2 linked regions of the Pyxidicoccus xibeiensis genome follow. Each later gene encodes a partner of the first gene's protein in a complex. Links are inferred from orthologs where the notes say so. Each region holds a gene or a part of one and is shown in the gene's direction. Other genes may lie near its edges.

The links.
Region 2: the proteins of secY (region 1) and secA are in contact, whole or in part, in a crystal structure (PDB 3DIN), measured with the Thermotoga maritima proteins. The link is inferred for Pyxidicoccus xibeiensis from one-to-one orthologs. Residues at the interface, in WP_004081795.1 of Thermotoga maritima: Glu108, Gly109, Glu110, Glu111, Ala236, Glu237, Arg238, Arg239, Ile240, Thr241, Ile242, Gln243, Tyr244, Ala245, Arg246, Arg247, Val248, Thr249, Gly250, Arg251, Arg252, Val253, Tyr254, Gly256, Ala257, Ser258, Thr259, Tyr260, Leu261, Pro262; in WP_004082002.1 of Thermotoga maritima: Glu261, Ala262, Arg263, Lys300, Ala301, Arg302, Thr303, Ile304, Ile305, Leu323, Tyr324, Asp325, Pro326, Val329, Ser330, Tyr333, Ile336, Lys340, Phe345, Val349, Glu363, Phe364, Tyr374, Ser375, Gly376, Gly377, Glu393, Ile395, Thr482, Ser483.

What each region holds. Positions count from the first base shown.
Region 1 is NZ_JAJVKV010000021.1:143,829-154,602, reverse strand. What follows is about bases 7,186-9,994. They hold secY (preprotein translocase subunit SecY), read left to right. Parts: upstream 7,186-7,821; coding sequence 7,822-9,168; downstream 9,169-9,994. Other genes in these bases: LXT23_RS45545 (adenylate kinase), read left to right, coding at 9,332-9,979; rplO (50S ribosomal protein L15), read left to right, coding at 7,186-7,687. In the rest of the region: rplB (50S ribosomal protein L2), read left to right, coding at 1-216; rpsS (30S ribosomal protein S19), read left to right, coding at 232-519; rplV (50S ribosomal protein L22), read left to right, coding at 555-899; rpsC (30S ribosomal protein S3), read left to right, coding at 942-1,604; rplP (50S ribosomal protein L16), read left to right, coding at 1,671-2,090; rpmC (50S ribosomal protein L29), read left to right, coding at 2,142-2,360; rpsQ (30S ribosomal protein S17), read left to right, coding at 2,445-2,771; rplN (50S ribosomal protein L14), read left to right, coding at 2,839-3,207; rplX (50S ribosomal protein L24), read left to right, coding at 3,251-3,586; rplE (50S ribosomal protein L5), read left to right, coding at 3,767-4,420; LXT23_RS45585 (type Z 30S ribosomal protein S14), read left to right, coding at 4,447-4,632; rpsH (30S ribosomal protein S8), read left to right, coding at 4,828-5,226; rplF (50S ribosomal protein L6), read left to right, coding at 5,291-5,857; rplR (50S ribosomal protein L18), read left to right, coding at 5,966-6,322; rpsE (30S ribosomal protein S5), read left to right, coding at 6,345-6,866; rpmD (50S ribosomal protein L30), read left to right, coding at 6,870-7,139; and 2 more genes. UniProt on the Escherichia coli protein: The central subunit of the protein translocation channel SecYEG. Consists of two halves formed by TMs 1-5 and 6-10.
Region 2 is NZ_JAJVKV010000005.1:399,186-410,531, forward strand. Bases 4,708-8,088 are described here. They hold secA (preprotein translocase subunit SecA), read left to right. Parts: upstream 4,708-5,053; coding sequence 5,054-7,888; downstream 7,889-8,088. Outside these bases: DNA repair protein RecN, read left to right, coding at 1-877; LXT23_RS24200 (Stp1/IreP family PP2C-type Ser/Thr phosphatase), read left to right, coding at 945-1,742; LXT23_RS24205 (M23 family metallopeptidase), read left to right, coding at 1,962-2,879; LXT23_RS24210 (nucleotidyl cyclase domain-containing protein), read right to left, coding at 2,925-3,629; 23S rRNA (cytidine(2498)-2'-O)-methyltransferase RlmM, read right to left, coding at 3,673-4,695; rpsB (30S ribosomal protein S2), read left to right, coding at 8,282-9,268; tsf (translation elongation factor Ts), read left to right, coding at 9,426-10,079; pyrH (UMP kinase), read left to right, coding at 10,288-11,040; frr (ribosome recycling factor), read left to right, coding at 11,084-11,346. UniProt on the Escherichia coli protein: Required for protein export, interacts with the SecYEG preprotein conducting channel.

The sequences.
Region 1 (10,774 bases):
AAGAGCCGCTGGCTGGGCATCCGTCCCACCGTCCGCGGTCTGGCGATGAACCCCGTCGACCACCCGCACGGCGGTGGCGAGGGCAAGTCCGGTCAGGGTAACCCGCACCCGGTGTCGCCGTGGGGCAAGAAGACCAAGGGCCTCACCACGCGCACCAACAAGCGTACTGACAAGTTCATCGTGAGCGGCCGGCGCCAGGGCGCCCGCAGCCAGTAAGAGGATTCCCAAGTCATGGCTCGTTCGATCAAGAAGGGTCCGTTCGTCGACGACTTCCTCGTCAAGAAGATCGAGGACATGATCAAGACGAACAAGAAGGCGGTCGTGAAGACGTGGTCGCGTCGTTCCACGATCCTGCCGGAGTTCGTCGGTCACACCTTCGCGGTGCACAACGGGAAGAAGTTCATCCCGGTGTTCGTCACGGAGAACATGGTGGGCCACAAGCTCGGCGAGTTCGCCCCGACGCGTACGTTCGGCGGTCACTCGGCGGAGAAGAAGGTCGCCAAGGCCCCGGGCAAGTAGCCTGGCGGTTTGCCTGAGAGCCTGAGGAGAGCACCATGGAGTCGACTGCACATCTGCGTTTCCTGCGCATGAGCCCCCGCAAGATTTCCACCGTTGCGGCGCTCATCCGGGGCAAGCCTGTCGAGGCTGCCCTCAACATTCTGAAGTTCACCAAGCGCGCCGCGGCCAAGCCGGTGGAGAAGCTCATCAAGAGCGCCGTGGCCAACGCGACGGACAAGTCCAAGGGGCAGGTCGACGTGGACACGCTCTACGTGAAGACCATCTCCGTGGACCAGGGGCCCACCCAGCGCCGCTTCATGCCTCGCGCCATGGGCCGGGCGACCCCCATCAAGAAGAAGACCGCCCACATCCATCTGGTGCTGGCCGAGGCGAAGAAGTAAGGACCCGTCGGGCCCCGCCCGGACGCTTCAAGGAGATTCACGTTGGGACAGAAAGTTCATCCGATCGGGTTCCGGCTCGGCGTCATCAAGACCTGGGACTCCAAGTGGTTCGAGCACAAGAACTACGCGCAGTGGCTTCATGAGGACATCCGCATCCGCGAGTTCGTGAAGAAGTCGCTGAACCACGCGGGCGTGTCCAAGGTGGAGATCGAGCGCGCGGCCAACAAGGTCAAGGTCAACGTCCACACCGCGCGGCCGGGCATCGTCATCGGCAAGCGTGGCGCGGGCATCGAGACGGTGAAGAAGGACCTGCAGCAGTTCACCAAGAACGAGGTCTTCCTGAACATCGTCGAGGTCCGCAAGGCCGAGACGGACGCGCAGCTGGTGGCCGAGAACATCGCCACCCAGCTCGAGCGCCGCATCGCGTTCCGCCGCGCCATGAAGAAGGCCCTGCAGACGGCGATGAAGTTCGGCGCCAAGGGCATCCGCGTGGCATGCTCGGGCCGCCTCGGTGGCGCGGAGATGGCGCGCTACGAGTGGTACCGCGAGGGCCGCGTGCCCCTGCACACCCTGCGTGCGGACATCGACTACGGCTTCGCCGAGGCCAAGACGACCTACGGCAAGATTGGCTGCAAGGTCTGGGTCTGCAAGGGCGAGGTCCTCCCGGGCAAGGGTGGCCAGGCCCCCATGCCCTCCAACCGGTAATCAGCCCACCCGCGCCGGGGGCTCCCGAGAGGGACTTCCGGCACAGGGCGGCCAAGGACAGCGACGATGCTTCAGCCTGCTCGTACCAAGTACCGAAAGATGCACAAGGGCCGCACGCCTGGCGCGGCTCACCGTGGCAGCGACATGACCTACGGTGAGTACGGTCTGGTGAGCCTGCAGCCGGGGTGGATCACCTCCCGGCAGATCGAGGCGGCCCGTATCGCGATGACCCGCCACGTGAAGCGCGGCGGCAAGATCTGGATTCGTATCTTCCCGGACAAGCCCATCACCAAGAAGCCGGCCGAGACCCGAATGGGTACCGGCAAGGGCGGCGTGGAGTACTACGTCGCGGTGGTGAAGCCCGGGCGCATCCTCTACGAGATGGAGGGGATGACGCGCGAGGTGGCCACCGGGGCGCTGAAGCTGGCGCAGGCGAAGCTGCCGGTGCTCACGAAGATTGTGACCCGCGCGGACCTGAGCCTCTAGTAGGCACCGAGCGGCGGGGGCCGGCCCTCACGGGAAGGCTCCCGCGCGCATGTGGAGACTGAAATGGCGACTGCGAAGGAACTGAAGGAACTGTCCGCGGAGGACCTGAAGCGGCGTGCGGCGGAGCTGCGCGAGACGCTGTTCCAGGACCAGCTGAAGCGGCGCACCGGCTCGCTGGACAACCCGGCCGAGCGTACCCAGCACCGTCGCGACCTGGCTCGCGTCCTGACCGTCCTGACCCAGAAGGTCTCGGCGGCCAAGCAGGGCTGAAGAAACCAATCCCCGAGCGTGCTCCCGCCAGGCGTGGGCACGTGAGGCCATCCGGGCCGTGAAGGCCCGGGTGCATGAGAGACAGTGAGACCGAAGATGGCTGAAGCGACCGAGACGTCCGCTCCCGAGACCTCTACCCGTGGCCGTCCCAAGACGCGCGTGGGTATCGTCACCTCGAACAAGATGCAGAAGACGGTTGTCGTGACCGTCCAGCGCCGTGCTCCGCACCCGAAGTACGGGAAGATCATGAGCCTGCGCGAGAAGTACAAGGCGCACGTGGAGGACCACGACTACCCCAAGAAGATCACCATCAACGAGGGTGATCGGGTCCGGATCGCCGAGACCAAGCCTGCCTCGAAGGACAAGCGGTGGCGGGTGGTCGAGGTGCTGGAGAAGAGCAAGAACGTCTAGCACGCACGCCTCTCCCGCGCGGCCGTGAGGCGGCGCGGGGTGGTCACCGGCGACAGGAGATTCCCAGATGATTCAGATGACGAGCGTGCTCGACGTTGCCGACAACTCGGGCGCGAAGAAGGTGTTCTGCATCAAGGTGCTCGGCGGTTCGAAGCGCAAGTACGCGTCCATCGGCGATGTCATCGTCGTGTCCGTGCGCGAGGCGCTGCCCAACTCGAAGGTGAAGAAGGGTGACGTGGCCAAGGCCGTCATCGTCCGCACCAAGCGCGAGGTGGGTCGCCCCGACGGCAGCTACATCAAGTTCGATGGCAACTCCGCGGTCCTCATCAACAAGGACATGGAGCCCATTGGTACGCGCATCTTCGGGCCGGTGGCCCGTGAGCTCCGCGCCCGTAAGTTCATGAAGATCATCTCGCTGGCGCCCGAGGTCCTCTGAGAGGACGGCAGGCCGGACGGCGAGCAGCCAGAGAGAGGAAGCCATGCAGAAGCTGAAGGTAGGAGATACGGTCCAGGTCATGGCCGGGGCCGAGGCCTCCGAGAAGACCACGGCGACCAAGCGCGGCAAGGTGCTGAAGATTGATCGCGACGCCGAGCGCGTCACGGTCGAGGGCCTGCGCCTGGTGAAGCGGCACATGAAGAAGACGCCGCAGAGCCCGGAGGGTGGCATCGTCGAGAAGCCCGGCACCATCGCCCTGGCCAATGTGCAGGTGGTGTGCGCCAAGTGCGACAAGCCGACGCGCGTCGGCTTCCGTACCGAGGGTGAAGAGGGCAAGAAGAAGCGGTTCTGCAAGAGCTGCGACGCGCTGATTGACTAGGTGTCCGCGTTGGTGCATGTATGCGCGCCCTTTGCCCACCCGGGTGGAGGGGCAGGCGGGCGTGCAGGCACTGAGGGCCCGGGGAGCATCCGGGACCTTCGCGGTGTTTCCAGATTCCATATGAAGGACTGATCGGGCGCGCTGGGTCCACGACGGCGCCCCGAAGCAGAGGACAGGACAATGGCTGACGAGAAGAAGGCCGATCAGAAGGAAAAGAAGGCGAAGCGCGGCAAGAAGGAAGAGGCCAAGAAGGTTGGCTTCGCGGCGAACATCGAGGAGGGCCTCGAGTCCAAGCCGGCGCGCATGAAGCTCCGCTTCTTCAAGGAGGGCGTCCCCGCCCTGATGAAGGAGCTGAGCCTCAAGAACCCGATGCAGGTTCCCCGCCTGGAGAAGATCGTCGTCAACATGGGTCTGGGCGAGGCGCTCGCCAACAACAAGATCCTGGAGTCGGCGGTCGACCAGCTCGCGGCGATCACCGGCCAGAAGCCCATCGTCACCCGCGCCCGCAAGTCCATCGCCAACTTCAAGCTGCGTCAGGGCCAGGCCATCGGCGCCGCCGTCACGCTGCGCGGCGAGCGCATGTACGAGTTCATGGACCGCCTCATCACCGTGGCGCTGCCGCGCGTGCGTGACTTCAAGGGCGTGTCCCCGAAGGCGTTCGACGGGAAGGGCAACTACACGCTCGGCGTGCGCGAGCAGATCATCTTCCCTGAGATCAACTACGACCAGATCGAGAAGGTGAAGGGGCTCAACATCAGCTTCGTCACCACCGCGGCGAACGACGAGCAGGGGTTGGCGCTGATGCGTCACTTCGGCATGCCGTTCCGCCAGTAAGCCTCGAGCCAAGGACTCCACGACACATGGCCAAGCTCTCCAAGATTGCCCAGGCAAAGCGCAAGCCGAAGTTCGCCGTGCGCCAGTACAACCGCTGCCCGCTGTGCGGCCGGCCGCGCGCCTTCCTGCGCAAGTTCAAGATGTGCCGCATCTGCCTCCGTCACCGCGCGCTGCGCGGTGAGATCACCGGCGTGACCAAGTCGTCCTGGTAGCCGGAAGGGCAGGGCGCCTGGCAGGCCCGTGAGGGCAGGCAGGGCGCCCTGGGCGTGCTCCCGGAAGGAAGCACGCGCTCGAAGTTCCGCTGTACGAAGTGGCAGCCGCTGCGAACCCCCGGGATGGGCCCGGCAGGCGGAGCGGTTGCGAACGCGGGGCACCCTGACGGGGCCCTGCCTCTGAGAAGGTATCCCATGCCGGTCAATGACCCCGTCGGCGACATGCTGACCCGCCTGCGCAACGCCTCCCGCGCGCGGCACGACAAGGTCGTCATTCCCCACTCGAAGCTCAAGCTCGAGATCATCAAGGTCCTCAAGGACGAGGGCTACATCGGCGAGTACTCCGTCGAGGAGCTCCAGCCGCAGAACAACATCGTCGTCGGGCTGAAGTACGGCCCGGACCGTGCCCCCGCCATCACCGGCATCCGCCGCGTGTCGAAGCCCGGTCTGCGCCGCTATGTCGCGGTGCGCGAGATTCCGCAGGTTCTCGGCGGCCTGGGCGTCTCCATCCTCTCCACCTCGCGCGGCATCATGGTGGACTCCGAGGCTCGCAAGCAGAAGGTCGGCGGCGAGCTGCTCTGCACCGTCTACTAGCCAGCCGCCCAGGAGTGGCGCCCCGCGAGGGTGCGCCCCCCGGGCAGACAGGACCGAGGCAACCATGAGTCGGATTGGAAAACTGGCGATCAAGCTCGGCGACAAGACGAAGGCCGTCGTCGCCGGCCAGCAGGTGAACTTCGAGGGCCCCAAGGGCAAGCTGTCGGTGAAGCTTCCCGCCAAGGTCAAGGTGGAGGTCAAGGACGGCCAGGTGAACGTGCTGCGCGAGGATGACTCCCGCGAGGCGCGCAGCCTGCACGGCCTGACCCGCACCATCCTCGCGAACGCCGCCAAGGGCGTGTCCACGGGCTTCGAGAAGAAGCTGGACATCCGTGGCGTCGGTTTCCGCGCCGAGGTGAAGGGCAAGGCCATCCACTTCTCGCTGGGCTACTCGCACCCGGTGGTCTTCAACCTCCCCGAGGGTGTGACGGCCGAGGTCGACAAGGCGCCCCGTACCGAGGACAGCCTTCCCACGGTGGGTCTGACGCTCCGCTCCGCGGACAAGGAAGTGCTGGGCGCCACGGCGGTGAACATCCGCTCGCTGCGTCCGCCCGAGCCCTACAAGGGCAAGGGCATCAAGTACTCCGAGGAGCGCATCCGCCGCAAGGAGGGCAAGACCGGTACGACCTAGTCGTCCCGGCTGTCCTGAGTGTTCCAAAATTCGCCGGGCCCTCGGGGCCTGGCGGCATCATCCGGTGGCGGAAGGCCGCATCGCCGCCGGACGGAAAAGGAAGCAGCCATGCCTACGAAGATCGATCAGCGCCTCAAGAGGAAGAACCGCATCCGCAAGAAGCTGTCCGGGACGACCGAACGGCCGCGGCTCACGGTCTACAAGAGCCTCAAGCACATCTACGCCCAGGTGGTGGACGACTCCACGGGCCGCACGCTCGCGTACGCTTCGTCGCTGTCCAAGGACCTGAAGGGTCAGGACGAGGGCGACAAGAAGGCGGATGCGAAGCGGGTGGGCACCCTGATTGCGCAGAAGTGCAAGGCCGCCAACGTCGAGGCGGTGGTGTTCGACCGCAACGGCTTCCCCTATCACGGGCGCATCGCCGCCGTGGCCGACGCCGCGCGCGAGGCCGGGCTGAAGTTCTAAGAATTCGAAAGGAATCCCCCAAGTGGCAACTCCGATCAATCCGAACGATCTGGACCTCACCGACCGCGTGGTGAACATCAACCGCGTGGCCAAGGTCGTGAAGGGCGGCCGTCGTTTCTCGTTCGCCGCCCTGGTGGTGGTGGGGGACGGCGCCGGACACGTGGGCGTCGGCCTGGGCAAGGCCAACGAGGTCCCCGAGGCCATCCGCAAGGGTGGCGAGAACGCGAAGAAGAACCTGTTCCGGGTGCCCCTGATGGGTCACACCATCCCGCATGAGGTGCTCGGGCACTTCGGCGCCGGGTGGGTGCTCCTGAAGCCGGCCAGCCAGGGTACGGGCGTCATCGCCGGCGGCGCGGTTCGCGCGGTGCTGGAGGCGGCGGGCATCCGCAACATCCTGACCAAGAGCCAGGGGTCGCGCAATCCGCACAACGTGCTGAAGGCGACGGTCGCGGGCCTGAAGATGCTGCGCAGCGCGGAGCAGGTGTCGCGCCTGCGTGGCAAGGACGTCGAAGCGGCCAAGCTGGCCGGCGAGCAGAGGGGCTAGTCCATGGCGCTCAAGGTGAAGCTGGTCAAGAGCTTTTCGGGTGCGTCCGGCGAGATGCTGGACACCATCCGCGGGCTGGGCCTGAAGAAGTTTGGTGAGGAGCGGCTCCTGAAGGACACGCCGGCGGTGCGCGGCATGGTGTTCAAGGTGAAGCATCTGGTCACCCTGGAGACGGTTTCCGGCGAGGCTCCGGCGCCGAAGCGTCGCAAGCCGCGCAAGGTCGCTCTGAAGGAACGGGCGCGCGCGTACCAGGCCAAGCAGTCGAAGGCCTGAGTCACGAGAGGACTGAGACGATGAGCACTCTGAACAATCTGAAGCGTCCGTCGCGCTCGTGGCACCGCAAGAAGCGCGTGGGCCGCGGCCAGGGCAGCGGCCTGGGCAAGACGGCCGGCCGCGGTGGCAAGGGCCAGAAGGCTCGTTCCGGCAACATGCGGTTCGAGGGCTTCGAGGGCGGCCAGAGCCCCCTGCAGCGCCGGCTCCCGAAGTTCGGCTTCAACTCGCCCAACCGCACCATCTACGCGGTGGTGAACCTGGCCGACGTCGAGCAGCACTTCGACGCGGGCGCCACGGTGGACGAGGCGACGCTGAAGCAGGCGGGCCTGGTGAAGGGCCGTTACCACGGCGTGAAGCTGCTGGCGCAGGGCGGGCTGACGAAGAAGGTCACCATCCGCGTCCACAAGGCCTCCGAGGCGGCGAAGTCGGCCGTCCAGCAGGCGGGTGGCGCGGTGGAAGAGCTCCCGCTGATGGCCCACAAGCCGGAAGCGGCCGCCAAGGCGCACGCCGGCAAGGGCGTCAAGGCGCCCCGGCAGCCCAAGGCCTGAGCGTGTCCGGCGCGCATCACTTGATGGTGGTGCGCGCCATTTCGCTTGTGTAGGCTTCTGCGCCCCTTTCCCGTCCGTGGAACAGGGGCGTTTTGTCGTCCTGGCAGAACCCTCACGAAGAGGATGGCTACCCCGTGGCTCTGAACGCCTTCGCCAACGTCTTCCGTATCGCGGAGCTGCGCAGCCGTCTTGCGTACACGCTCCTGCTGCTCGCCGTCTATCGCATCGGCATCTTCATCAACACGCCCGGTGTGGACCGTGCGGCGATGAACGCGTTCATGGACGCCCAGAAGCAATCGGGCGGCCTCGTGTCGCTGTTCAACCTCTTCTCCGGCGGCGCGCTGGAGCAGATGTCCATCTTCGGTCTGGGCATCATGCCGTACGTCAGCGCCTCCATCATCATGCAGCTGCTGGCCGTGGTCGTGCCCAGCCTCGAGCGCCTCCAGAAGGAGGGCGCCGGCGGACGGCAGAAGATCAACCAGTACACGCGCTACGGCACCATCGTCCTGTCCGTCGTCCAGGGCATCGGCATCTCCCGGTGGCTGGCCTCGCTCGGCCGCTCCGACGGGGGCCAGAGCGGCTTCAACCAGGTGGTCGTCCCGGACGACAGCGCCTGGTTCACCTTCATGACGGTCATCAGCCTCACGGCCGGCACGGCCTTCATCATGTGGCTGGGTGAGCGCATCACCGAGCGCGGCATCGGCAACGGCATCTCGCTCATCATCTTCGCGGGCATCGTGGCCGGAGTGCTGCCGGGTGCCAAGACGCTGCTGGACCTGACCCGTCAGGAGGTCATCGCAGTGGCCGAGGTGCTGGCCCTGCTGGTGTTCATGCTCCTCATCATCGGCGCGGTGGTCTACGTGGAGCGGGGCATGCGGCGCATCCCCATCCAGTACGCCAAGCGGATGGCCGGGCGGCGGATGTTCGCGGGCCAGGCGACGTACTTCCCGATGAAGGTGAACACCTCGGGCGTGATTCCGCCCATCTTCGCCGGCGCGGTCCTGTCCTTCCCCGCGACGCTGGGCACCTGGTTCCCGTTCCTCCAGGACTTCCAGCGCGCCATCGAGGGCAACCTGTGGATCTACAACGGGCTGTTCGTCCTGATGGTCATCTTCTTCGCGTACTTCTACACGGCGCTGACGTTCCGGCCGGATGACGTGGCGGACAACATCAAGAAGCAGGGTGGCTACATCCCCGGCATCCGCCCGGGCCGCCAGACGGCGGAGTACATCGAGCGCGTGCTCAACCGGCTCACGTTCGGCGGCGCCATCTACCTGGCCGTCATCTGCGTGATTCCGTCCATCATCAGCGGCCTGCTGGGGGTGAACTTCACCTTCGGCGGCACGGCGCTGCTGATTGTCGTGGGCGTGGCGCTGGACACGGTGCAGCAGATCGAGGGCCACCTCATCAGCCGCAACTACGAGGGCTTCGCCGGTCCGCGCGGCCCGCGCATCCGCGGCCGGGTGCGCGTGGCGGCCTGAGTCACCGCTCGTATCATCCGGGCGCCTCTCCCCGTCGCGGGGAGGGGCGCCTCGTCGTTCCAGGGTAATGTCGTTCTGGGGTTATTCGGTGGTGCACACGGGGGGCGCTCGGAGGTTTGTGTCCGATGACCTCTGTGCCTTCCTTCGGAGCTGAGAGGAGCACATGAACCTGATCCTGTTGGGGCCGCCGAACGCGGGGAAGGGCACGCAGGCGAAGAAGCTGTATGCGGACTTCCAGATCCCGCAGATCTCCACCGGTGACATCCTCCGCAAGGCGGTCGCGGATGGAACGGAGCTGGGGAAGGTCGCGGGTCCGCTGATGGCCTCGGGCCAGTACGTGCCCGACGAGGTTGTCATCGGCATCGTCGAGGAGCGCCTGAAGCAGCCGGACGTGGCCAAGGGCTTCGTGCTGGATGGCTTCCCCCGGACGCCCGGCCAGGCGGATGCGCTGGACAAGATGCTGGCGCGGCTGGGCAAGCAGCTCGACGCGGTCATCTCCCTGGAGGTGCCGCACGCGAAGCTGGTGGAGCGCGGCTCGGGCCGGCGCGTGTGCCCGACGGACGGCAGCGTGTACCACGTGTACCAGAGCCCCCCGAAGCGGGCGGGCTACTGCGACAAGTGCAACACGGGGCTCGTCCAGCGGCCGGACGACATGCCCGAGGTCATCGAGAGGCGCCTTCAGAAGTACGACGCCGAAACGGCGCCGCTGAAGGACTTCTACGCGAAGAAGGGCGTGCTCAAGAGCGTGGATGGCGTCGGCTCGCCCGAGGGCATCTACGAGGAAATCAAGGCCGCGGCCGGGAAGGGCTGAGCGGAACCCGGGCAGGCGGACGGGGAGGGGGCGCTTGCGGCGCTCCCTCCTGCTGGCCACCCCTTCTTCCGGGGCCCGGGTGGGCCCGGGACACCCATGGCCGTGGAACTCAAGAGCCGGGACGAGATTGCCCTGATGCGGCAGGCGGGGCGAATCGTCTGTGAGGTCCTGGACGCGCTCGAGGCGGCCGTGGCGCCGGGCGTCACGACCTGGGAGTTGGACGCCCTGGCCGCGAAGCTCACGGCCGAGAAGGGCGCGCGGCCGGCCTTCAAGGGGTATCTGGGCTTCCCCTGCGTGCTGTGCGCCTCCGTCAACGAGGAGGTGGTGCACGGCATCCCCAGCAAGCGGCGGAAACTGGCCGAAGGCGACCTGATGAAGCTCGACTTCGGGGTGGTGTACCGCGGGTGGTTCGGGGACGCGGCGAGGACGGTGCCGGTGGGGAAGGTGAGCGCCGAGGCCCGGGCGCTGCTGGAGGCCACGCGGGAGGCGCTTCACAAGGGCATCCAGGCCATGCGGCCGGGCAACCGGCTGGGGGATATCGGCCACGCGGTGCAGCATCACGTGGAGGCGCGGGGCTACTCGGTCGCCCGGGGCTTCACCGGCCATGGGATTGGCCGCAAGCTGCACGAGCAGCCCTCGGTGCCGAACCACGGGCAGCCAGGCTCGGGCATGAAGCTGAGGGCGGGGATGGTCCTGGCGGTGGAGCCCATGGTGAACCAGGGGAGCGACGAGGTGGCCATCCTCGAGGATGACTGGACGGCGGTGACGATGGACGGCAAGCTCTCCGCCCACTTC
Region 2 (11,346 bases), on another replicon or contig:
CCCGTCGCGGCTGGCGGACGTGGAGGAGCGGCTGGACGCGCTCAAGCGCCTGTGCCGCAAGCACGGCGTCACCCTGGACGGGGTGCTGAAGAAGCGCGGCGAGCTCGAGACCGAGCTGGGCACGCTGGAGAACCGCCAGGAGATTCTGGAGGAGCTGGCCCAGGAGCGGCGCCGGGTGGAGGAGCGGGCGCGCAAGGCGGCCGCGGCGCTGTCGCGCAAGCGCACGGCGAGCGCGGTGGAGTTCTCCGCCCAGGTGCGCGACGGCCTGGCGCACCTGGCCATGGGCAAGGCGGCCTTCGACGTGCGGGTGACTCCGGGCGAGACGCTGCGGCCGGACGGCGCGGACGAGGTGGAGTTCTTCTTCAGCGCCAACCCCGGCGAGCCGGCGCGTCCGCTGGCCAAGGTGGCCTCCGGTGGCGAGGCGAGCCGGCTGCTGCTGGCCCTCAAGCGTGCCCTGGCGGACAGTGACGGCTGCGGCTCGTACATCCTGGACGAGGCCGACGCGGGCGTCAGCGGCGCCATCGCCGACGTGGTGGGGCGGATGATCAAGGAGGTGAGCAGCCACCGTCAGGTGCTCTGCATCACCCACCTGCCCCAGGTGGCGGCCTACGCGGACGCCCACCTGCTCATCCGCAAGGGCCTCAAGGCCGAGCGCACCGTGTCCGAGGTGGTGGTGCTGGAGGCCGGGACGGAGCGCACCCGCGAGCTGGCGCGGATGATGTCGGGCGTCGAAGTCACCCGGGAGGCCCTGGGCGCTGCCGAAGCCCTGGTGCGCTCGGCAAACCGCTCGCTGACCACGCCCCCGCCGCCGCCGAGGGCCCGCCGGGAAACCGGCCCGGAGGGGGGCTCCCGGGGGCGTCTCCGACGCACTGCGTAGGGACTGATGTGGGGCAAGCGCATTCGCGTCCTTGCCCCATCCCTGGGCCTCACATAGCATCCCCTCTGTGTCCAGCACCGCAGGGCAGACCGCGGCCTCCCGCCTCAAAATTGTCTCCGCCGGCCTGACGGACGTCGGGCGCAAGCGCAATCACAATGAGGACAGCTTCCTCATTGATGACGAGCTGCAGCTCTATGTCGTCGCGGACGGAATGGGCGGCCACGCGGGCGGTGGCACCGCGTCGCGCATCGCCGTGGAGACCATCGACAAGGAGATGCGCAGAGCGCGGGAGGGGAAGGACAACCCCTTCCTCTCCGTGCCCAACCTCCAGGATTCGCCCCTCCCCGAGTCCCTGCGCACCGCCGTGGAGAAGGCCTGTCTGGCCATCTTCACCGCCGCGCAGGAGGACGCGCGGCTGTCGGGCATGGGGACCACCGTCATCTCCCTGGTGGTCCGCGACGAGCACGCCTTCTTCGCCCACGTGGGCGACAGCCGGGCGTACCTCATCCGCGGCGACCTCATCCAGCAGATCTCCGAGGACCACTCCCTGGTCAACGAGCAGATCAAGGCCGGGATGATTACCCCCGAGGAGGCCAAGCACTCCCGCTACAAGAACATCATCACCCGCTCCGTCGGCTTCGAGGAGGAGGTGCAGGTGGACGTGATGGGGCTGGTGTCCGAGCCCGGTGACGTCTTCCTCCTCTGCTCGGACGGCCTCGCCAACATGCTCGAGGACCGGGAAATCCACGACGTGGTGTCCAAGGCGCGCAGTCTGGACGAGGTGCCCAAGCGCCTCGTCGACTTCGCCAACGAGCGGGGAGGGGACGACAACATCACCGTCATCGTGGTGGGCGTCGAAGCCTGAGTCCGGGCTGACTCCAAGTGGCCACAGACTCGCCCATCGGGTCTGTTGACCTTGACACTCTTGGAATGCGAATGGTAGCTGCCCCAACGTTTCCAGTAACGGCGAAACGCCTCTGGGAGACGGAGTGGGGGGGTGGAGTGGCGGGGGGAGGTGTTGCGCGAGAGCAAGCGACTTAGCTTGTCGCGCCAGAAGTCCCACGCAAAGCAGGGGAGCGGTCCCGTGGCGAAAAAGTCCTTCACACTGATGGTGATCCCGGATCATGACGCTCCGGTGAAGCGGTACACCATCCAGCGGTCCTTCCTCATGCAGGTGGGGATGGGGCTGATGTTGGTGGTGGGACTGTCGGCGGGTGCGAGCATCCACTACTTCCAGGTGGCGGCGGACGCCTCGGAGAACCGCATCCTCCGTGAGGAGAACCTCACGCTGCGCTCGCAGCTCAAGTCGGTGCGCGAGCGCATCGAGCACATCGGCTCCACGCTGGACAGGGTGGAGCGGTTCGACCAGAAGCTGCGCGCGGTGACGCTGCTGTCGGACCCGCAGCGCAACCTGGCCATGGGCCCCACGGAGCCCGAGGCGGGCACCACGGCGCCGACGACGGCCACCCAGTTCACCCAGCTCACCACCACGGAGACGCCCAAGGCGCTGCTGGGCCGGCTGGACAGGCTGAGCGCGGAGGCCACCCGTCAGGAGCAGAGCCTCCAGGAGCTGCAGGCGTACTTCCAGGACCAGAAGTCGCTCTTGGCCTCCACGCCGTCCGTCTGGCCCGCGCGCGGCTGGGTGACGAGCGACTTCGGCTCGCGGTTGGATCCGTACACCGCCGACCGCGTCATGCACGCCGGCATCGACATCGCGGCGCCGCACGGGAAGGAAATCTACTCCCCGTCGGACGGCACGGTGGTGTTCGCGGGGCTCGAGGGCGGCTACGGCAACGTGCTCGTCATCGACCACGGCTACGGCATCAAGACGCGCTACGGCCACCTGGCGAAGATGCTGGTGAAGGCCGGCGACAAGGTGAAGCGCGGCGCGCTCATCGCCGCCGTCGGCAACACCGGCCGCTCCACCGGCCCGCACCTCCACTATGAGGTCCGCGTCAACGGGATTCCCCAGAACCCGCGCAAGTTCATCCTCGAGGAGTAGCCTCCTCTCGCGGCCTTCTTTCCGCGCCTGCCCCCGGAGTCCTCTTCAGGGCGTGGCGGGCGCGGGGACGAAGCCATCCAGGCGCAGGCGGCGGCGCTGCAGCCCGCTGGAGCGCCCGGTTCGCACCATGACGTGGGTGCGCTCCAGCTCCGCCCACACCAGCGGCCCCAGCACCTGCCAGTGCGAGGGCGCATCCACCGTCAGCTCCAGCAGGCTCACCGTCCACGCCGGCACGTCCGCGTCGGGCGTGCCCTCGGGCAGCACGCGGCGCACGTCGCGGGCCAGGCGCTCCTGCGTGGGGACGTCCAGGTCCTCGCGCACGGTGAGCTGCGAGGTGGGCACCAGCAGCGCGGCGAAGGCGTCCGGGTGCACGCGCAGCACCTTCGCGCCGGGGTACTGCGCGGCGAGGGACTCCGCGGTCGCGCGCAGCACCGCGTCCCCGGTGGCGAAGCCGAAGCGCGCGTTGACGTGAATCATGCCCTGCACGTCGGCGATGACGGCCCCCACGCGCCACCCGTCGTGGTGCGCGTGCGTGGACAAGTCGTACTCCTCCTTCAGGAGGCTGCCCTGGGTGAGGGCGGGCACCTGGAGGGCGCCCGTCTTCGCGTCCGGGTGGCCCCGGCGGGCCTGCTCCGCCTGGAGGAGCAGCTCCACCGCGGCCTGCACGGGCGCGTCCCGGTGGCGCTGGAGCACCCACGGGTTCAGGGCGATGAGGGCGGTGGCGGTGGCGTCGTCGAGGGGGTAGGGCATCGCGCCCCTTGTGTAGCGCGTCCCGGGCCCCCGCGCAGGCGCTTCACTTCATGCGGTGGGCCGTCACCGTCACCTCGTCCCGGTCATGGTAGAGCTGGCGGACGGTGAGGCCCTCCCAGCCTCCCTCCGCCGTCAGGGTGTGGCGCACGCGCAGCAGGACGGGGTTCTTGTCCTTCATCGGCAGCTTGATGTTGGCCACCAGGTGGCGCGCCCAGTTCTTGCGGCCCCACTTCGCCAGCAGCTGCGCCACCTCCAGGGGCCGCCAGGCCATGTCGCAGAAGAGCCAGTCCACCGGCTCGTCGGGCGCGTAGGCGAAGGCGCTCTGCTGCACGTGCTGGACGCGCCGGTTGGCGGCCAGCTCCGGCATCAGCTTCGCCGGGTCCACCGCCACCACCCGCGCGCCGCGCGCCACCAGTCGCTGCGTCCACCCGCCGGGCGCCGCGCCCAGGTCCACGCAGACGTCCCCGCGCCCGGGCTCGAAGGCCAGCCCGTCGAGCGCCTCCTCCAGCTTCATGGCCGCGCGCGAGGGGGACTCTCCGGCGCGCTTCATGCGCCGCCGTCCGCCCGCCGCCAGGGACAGCGCCTCGCGCGCGTGCACCGCGCCCACCACCGTCACCCCGTCCGGCGCCACGCACAGGCCCACCACCAGGGCGCCCGACTCGCGCGCCCGCTGCGCGTCCTCCACCAGCCGCTCCGAGGGGAGCCGGGCGTGCACCGCCGCCTCCAGCGCCTCCGCGGGCGCCGTCAGCGCGTTGCCGCGCGGCGTGTCCGGCGTGAAGGCCTGCACCACCCAGGGCGAGCGGCCGGGCAGGGCGAGCACGGCCTTCGCCGCGGCCTCCGCCACCTCGTCCGGCGTGCGTCCCGCCAGCGTCACGGCCACGCGGTAGCCGGCGCGCGCGAAGGCGGGGGTGAGGCCGGTGACGGCCTCGCTCTCCACCAGGGCCTCGCCGAGCAGGCGGGGGTGCGCGCCCGCCCACTCCAGCTCCTCGTAGAGGTGCGACTCGAAGCCCGCACGGCAGGTCCACAGCCAGTGCCCTGGACGCGCGGCCAGCGTCTGCGAGGGCATGGGCGGCACCTTCGCCCGGGCGGGAGCCCGGGGACTGGGGGCGGGAGGCGCGGCCCGGGAAGGCTGCTTGCCCGCCGGGGCAGGGCCCGGGCGACCGCCGGGGGCCTGGGGGCGGGCAGGGCGGCGGGGCGCGTTTCGGGGAGAAGGGGCGCCCGGCCTGCGGCGTTGATTTCGCGTAGGGGACATTGCGTGTGCTCGGTTCCGCTTTACTCTGAGCCGCTGCGTGGTGAGCGACCGTCCGAGTGGAAGTTTCGGAGGCCGCGCGTGGTTTCCAACCGTTTCTCCCTTACATCTCCTGGGATTTCCCTTCACTCGCCGCCGTCCTTCGAGGATTCTCCGGCGCGAGAGAGCCGACCGAATGATCGAATGGACGCTGAAGAAGCTCATTGGGACCAAGAATGAGCGCGAGCTCAAGAAGGCCCACGGGAAGGTGGCTCGTGTCAACGAGCTGGAGACCCGGATGCGGGCCCTCAAGGACGAGGACTTCGCGAAGGAGACCGCGCGCCTGAAGCAGGAGGTGCAGAACGGCAGGTCGCTGGACGACATGCTGTTCGAGGCCTTCGCCATCACCCGCGAGGCGGCGCGCCGCGTCATCGGCCAGCGCCACTACGACGTGCAGCTCATCGGCGGCATGTTCCTCCACGAGGGCTGCATCGCGGAGATGCGCACCGGTGAAGGCAAGACGCTGACGGCGACGCTGCCCTGCTACCTCAACGCGCTGTCCGGGCGTGGCGTGCACGTGGTGACGGTGAACGACTACCTCGCCCGCCGCGACGCGGAGTGGATGGGGCGCGTCTACCGCTTCCTGGGCATGACGACGGGCTGCGTCCTGCACGAGCTGACGGACAAGCAGCGGCAGGAGGCGTACCGCTCGGACATCACCTACGGGCAGAACAACGAGTTCGGCTTCGACTACCTGCGCGACAACATGAAGTTCCGCCTGCAGGACTACGTCCAGCGCGAGCTGAACTACGCCATCGTCGACGAGGTGGACTCCATCCTCATCGACGAGGCCCGCACGCCGCTCATCATCTCCGGCCCCACCGAGGACAGCACGGACAAGTACTACCGGGTGGACCAGGTCATCCCCGGGCTGGTGCCGGACCAGGATTACACCCTGGACGAGAAGCACCGCGCCGTGTCCCTCACGGACGAGGGCATCGAGAAGCTCCAGAAGCGGCTGGGCGTGGGAAACCTGTACGAGCCGGGCGAAATCGAGACGCTCCACCACGTGGACCAGGCCCTGCGCGCGCACACGCTCTACAAGCGCGACAAGGACTACGTCGTGAAGGACGGCGAGGTCGTCATCGTCGACGAGTTCACCGGCCGGCAGATGCCGGGACGCCGCTGGTCGGACGGCCTCCACCAGGCCATCGAGGCCAAGGAGGGCGTGAAGATCGAGAACGAGAACCAGACGCTGGCGACCATCTCGTTCCAGAACTACTTCCGCATGTACTCCAAGCTGTCCGGCATGACGGGCACCGCGGACACGGAGGCGGAGGAGTTCGCGAAGATCTACAACCTCGACGTGCGCGTCATCCCCACCAACCGCGCCAACATCCGCAAGGACCTGCAGGACGTGGTCTACAAGACGGAGCGCGAGAAGTTCGAGGCGGTGGCGGCGCAGATTGAGGAGCTGCACAAGGCGGGGCAGCCGGTGCTGGTGGGCACGGTGTCCATCGCCAAGAGCGAGGTGGTGGCCAACTTCCTCAAGAAGCGCGGCATCCCCCACAACGTGCTGAACGCCAAGCAGCACCAGCGCGAGGCAGACATCGTCGCGCAGGCGGGCAGCAAGGGCGCCGTCACCATCTCCACCAACATGGCCGGCCGCGGCACGGACATCCTCCTGGGCGGCAACGCGGAGGTGATGGCCAAGGCGCAGGTGGGCCCGCCGCCGGAGCCGCCCGAGCAGCCCCCGCTGACCCCGGAGGGGCAGCCGGACCTGACGGCGTACCAGCAGGCCGTGGCGGACTGGGAGAAGAAGCTCGCCGACACCAAGGTGAAGCTCGAGGAGCAGACGAAGAAGGAGCGCGAGGAGGTGATGGCGGCCGGAGGCCTGTTCATCATCGGCACCGAGCGCCACGAGTCGCGCCGCGTGGACAACCAACTGCGTGGCCGCGCCGGCCGCCAGGGCGACCCGGGCGCCAGCCGCTTCTTCCTGTCGCTCGAGGACGACCTGATGCGCATCTTCGGGTCCGAGCGCATCCAGGGCCTGATGGAGCGGCTGGGCATGGAGGAGGGCGAGGTCATCGAGCACGTGTGGCTGTCGCGTGCGATTGAGGGCGCCCAGAAGCGCGTCGAGGGCCACAACTTCGACATCCGCAAGAATCTGCTCGAGTACGACGATGTGATGAACCAGCAGCGGCGCACCATCTACAAGCTGCGCCGCCAGGTGCTGGCCGCCGGCGCAGGCGTGCCGCTGGTGGAGTACACGGAGGACCCCAAGACTCGCGTGAAGAGCCGCTCCGAGCGGACGGTGAGCTGGGACGACTTCCGCGAGCTGGTGCTGGACTCCATGGAGGACGCCATCGTGTCCCTCACGGACACGTACGCGCCCACCCGCGGCGTGGACGGCTGGGACATGTCCGCGCTGCAGCAGGGCGTGAAGGACACCTTCAACCTGGAGATGGGCTTCGAGGGCGTGGGCAGCCGCGAGGAGCTCCAGGAGCACATCTACAAGGCGGCGGAGAAGGTCTTCAAGGCGCGCGAGGAGGAGTTCGGCGAGAACTTCATGCGCTTCCTCCAGTACAACTACCTGGCGACCATCGACCGGCTCTGGAAGGACCACCTGCTGGCCATGGACCACCTGCGCCAGGGCATCGGCCTGCGCGGCTATGGCCAGAAGGACCCGAAGCAGGAGTACAAGAAGGAGGGCTACCAGGGCTTCATCCAGATGCTCTCCGCCATCAAGGCCCAGTTCGTCACCCAGCTCATGCAGGTCCAGCCCCGCTCCGCGAGCAACGCCGCGGAGGAGGCCGCCCGTATCCAGCGCCAGCTCGCGCAGCAGCAGAAGCGCGCGGTGGAGGGGCGCGGCACCGCGGATGGCAAGCTGGACGAGGCCTCCGTCGCCGCGGCGGCCCGGCCGGCGGCCGCCAAGTCGGACGGCCCCCGCGTGGGCCGCAACGACCCGTGCCCCTGCGGCAGCGGTCGCAAGTACAAGAAGTGCCACGGTGCCGCGGAGGCCAACGCCTAGGCGAAGGCCCCCCTGGACGCCCAGGTGGCAGGACGCCGGCGCGGCGTCGTCCCCTCGCCAGGGGGCGGCTACCGCGCCGGTGGTGTTTCTGGCGTCCACCCTGCCAAGTGGGGTGTGCCCTGCGGCCCGGAGGGCAGGCAGGCGCTGTCCGTCCGCACTGGCACTCCCCGTGCCGTGAAGCTTGCGCCGTGCGGAAGGGTTCTGTTAAGGACCCCCGGCCCCTGGGTATGGGGTGAGGGAGTATTTCACCCTCGTAGCAACCACTACACACACGCTCGTGCCGGTCGCCGGTGCCTCCGTGGGTGGAGGGCCTCTCCTCGGAGAGGGACTCCCCCCGGTCGTCACGACTGGAGCATGACGAGCGTGGCGGACGACAACCGGAGAGAGACTCACATGGAAACGCAGGACACGCAGACGCAGGGACAGGCGATGGCCGCCACGAGCGGCATCACGATGCGGCAGCTGCTGGAGGCCGGTGTTCACTTCGGCCACCAGACCAAGCGCTGGAACCCGAAGATGAAGCCCTACATCTTCGGTGCCCGCAACGGCATCTACATCATCGACCTGCAGAAGACGGTCAACATGGCCCGCTCGGCGTTCCGCTTCGTGGCGGACATCACCGCGCGTGGTGGCTCGGTGCTCTTCGTGGGCACCAAGAAGCAGGCGCAGGACGTCATCCGCGAGGAGGCCGCGCGCGCCGGTCAGTTCTTCGTCACCAGCCGATGGCTGGGCGGCACGCTGACCAACTTCAAGACCATCAAGCAGGGCATCGACCGGCTGAAGACGCTGGAGAAGATGTCCGAGGACGGGACGTTCGACCGCCTTCCCAAGAAGGAGGTCGCCCAGCTCGAGCGTGAGCGCGAGAAGCTGGAGAAGAACCTGGGCGGCGTGAAGGAGATGTCGAAGCTGCCCCGCTGCGTCTTCGTCATCGACCCGAAGAAGGAGCACATCGCCATCCACGAGGCGAGCCGCCTCGGCATCCCGGTCATCGGCCTGGTCGACACGAACTGCGATCCGGACGGCATCGACTTCGTGATTCCGGGCAACGACGACGCCATCCGCTCCATCAAGCTCTTCACCTCGAAGATCGCCGAGGCCTGCCTCGAGGGTGCGGCCCGCTACCGCGCCTCGGGCGCCGCCGACCGCGACGAGCAGGAGGAGCGCGAGGGCCGTGACGACCGTGGCGACCGCCGCGATGACCGCCGGGGCCCGCGCCGTGGCGACCGCCGCGACGACCGCCGTGGCGGTGACCGCGGTGGTGACCGTGGCGGCGAGCGCCGCGGTCCTCTCGTGGAGATGAAGGGCGCCCCCGTCGCCGCCGAGCAGCCGGCCGCCGAGGGTGGTGCCGAGGGTGGCGGCGAGGCCCCCGCGGCCGAGTAGTCGTCCCTTCCTCACCTGCTTCGAGGCGGCCGGGTGGCGTCAGAAACGCCTGCTACCCGGCCGTCTGTGTTTCCCGTGTAGCGACGTACCCCTTTTTCAACCCCAATGCTCCGCCCGGCGCCTGGCGCCCACGTAGCGGCGGAGCCTGGAGACGACAATGGCCGAGGTCAGCGCCCAGATGGTGAAGGAGCTCCGCGAGCGGACCGGCGCGGGCTTGATGGACTGCAAGAAGGCGCTCGCCGAGAGCGCCGGTGACTTCGCGAAGGCCGAGGAGTGGCTGCGCAAGAAGGGCATCTCCCGTCAGGCCGGCAAGGAAGGCCGCGTGGCCTCGGAGGGCCTCATCGGCACCTACCTCCACGGTGGCCGCATCGGCGTCATCGTCGAGGTCAACTGCGAGACGGACTTCGTCGCCCGCAACCCGGACTTCCAGGACCTGGTGAAGGACGTGGCCATGCAGGTTGCCGCGGCCAGCCCCAAGTACGTCCGCCGCGAGGAAGTGCCGACGGACAACCTGGACAAGGAGAAGGAAATCCAGCGCGAGCTGCTCAAGCAGCAGGGCAAGCCCGAGGCGATGCTGGACAAGATTCTCGTCGGGAAGATGGAGAAGTACTACGAGGGCGTCTGCCTCGTGGACCAGCTCTGGGTGAAGGACGACAAGAAGAAGGTCGGTGAGATGATCACCGAGCGCGCCGCGAAGATTGGCGAGAAGGTCACCGTGCGCCGCTTCGTCCGGTACGAGGTCGGCGAGGGCATCGCCAAGCAGAAGGACGACCTCGCCGCCGAGGTCGCCAAGACGCTGGGCCAGGCGTAGTGCCGGCGGCCCCTGTTCGGGGGCCATGAGGCAGGACGACGGCAGGAGTGAGGGCCGCGCGCACGGGTACCCCCAGGGGGAGCCGGGCGACGCGGCCCTCGCCTTTGCGGGCGGACCCCGCCCGTGCGACCGACAGCGGACGATGCGGGGTGGGGAAGCCGACTCGGCCGTTGATCGAGCGCGGGACGGGGGATACAAGCGGTGGCGCATGTCCTCCGACACCAAGAGCCCCCTCCGTTACAAGCGCATCCTCCTCAAGCTCTCGGGCGAGGCCCTGATGGGCGAAGGGAAGTACGGCATCCATCCGCCCACGCTCACCGCCATCGCGGAGGAGGTCATCGAGGTGGTGCAGGCCGGCGTGGAGGTGGCCCTCGTCATCGGCGGCGGCAACATCTTCCGCGGCGTCGCGGGCGCCACCGAGGGCATGGACCGCGCCAGCGCGGACTACATGGGGATGCTGGCCACCTGCATCAACTCCATGGCCATGCAGGACGCCCTGGAGAAGAAGGGCATGCACACGCGGGTGCTGTCGGCCATCAAGATGGAGCAGATTGCCGAGCCCTACATCCGCCGGCGCGCGGTGCGCCACCTGGAGAAGGGCCGCGTCGTCATCTTCGCCGCGGGCACCGGCAACCCGTACTTCACGACGGACACCGCCGCCTCGCTGCGCGCCATGGAAATCAACGCCAACGTCATCCTCAAGGCGACGAAGGTGGACGGCATCTACAGCGCCGACCCGAAGAAGGACCCCACCGCGCGCCGCTACCGCGCGCTGACGTACATGGATGTGCTGCGGCAGAACCTCAATGTGATGGACTCCACGGCCATCTCGCTGTGCATGGACAACAAGCTTCCCCTCATCGTCTTCGACATGACCGTGCGTGGGAACATCGGCCGCGCGGTGCTGGGCAACGGGGAGATTGGTACGCTGGTGGGCGGTACCGAGACTGTCTGGGCCTGAGCCCGGACGCACGCCGCCGGCAAGCACTCAAGGAGAGACCGCAATGAGTGGAGACGTCGTCGCCGAACTGAAGGGCCGCATCGACAAGACGCTCGAGGACCTGCGCCGCGAGCTGCAGAAGGTGCGCACCGGGCGCGCCAGCACCGCCATCCTGGACGGCATCCGGGTGGACTACTACGGCACGCCGACCCCGCTGTCGGGCGTGGCCAGCGTCAACTCCCCCGAGCCCCGGCTCATCACCATCAAGCCGTGGGAGAAGAGCGTCCTGAAGGAAATCGAGAAGGCGCTGCGCGAGGCCAACCTCGG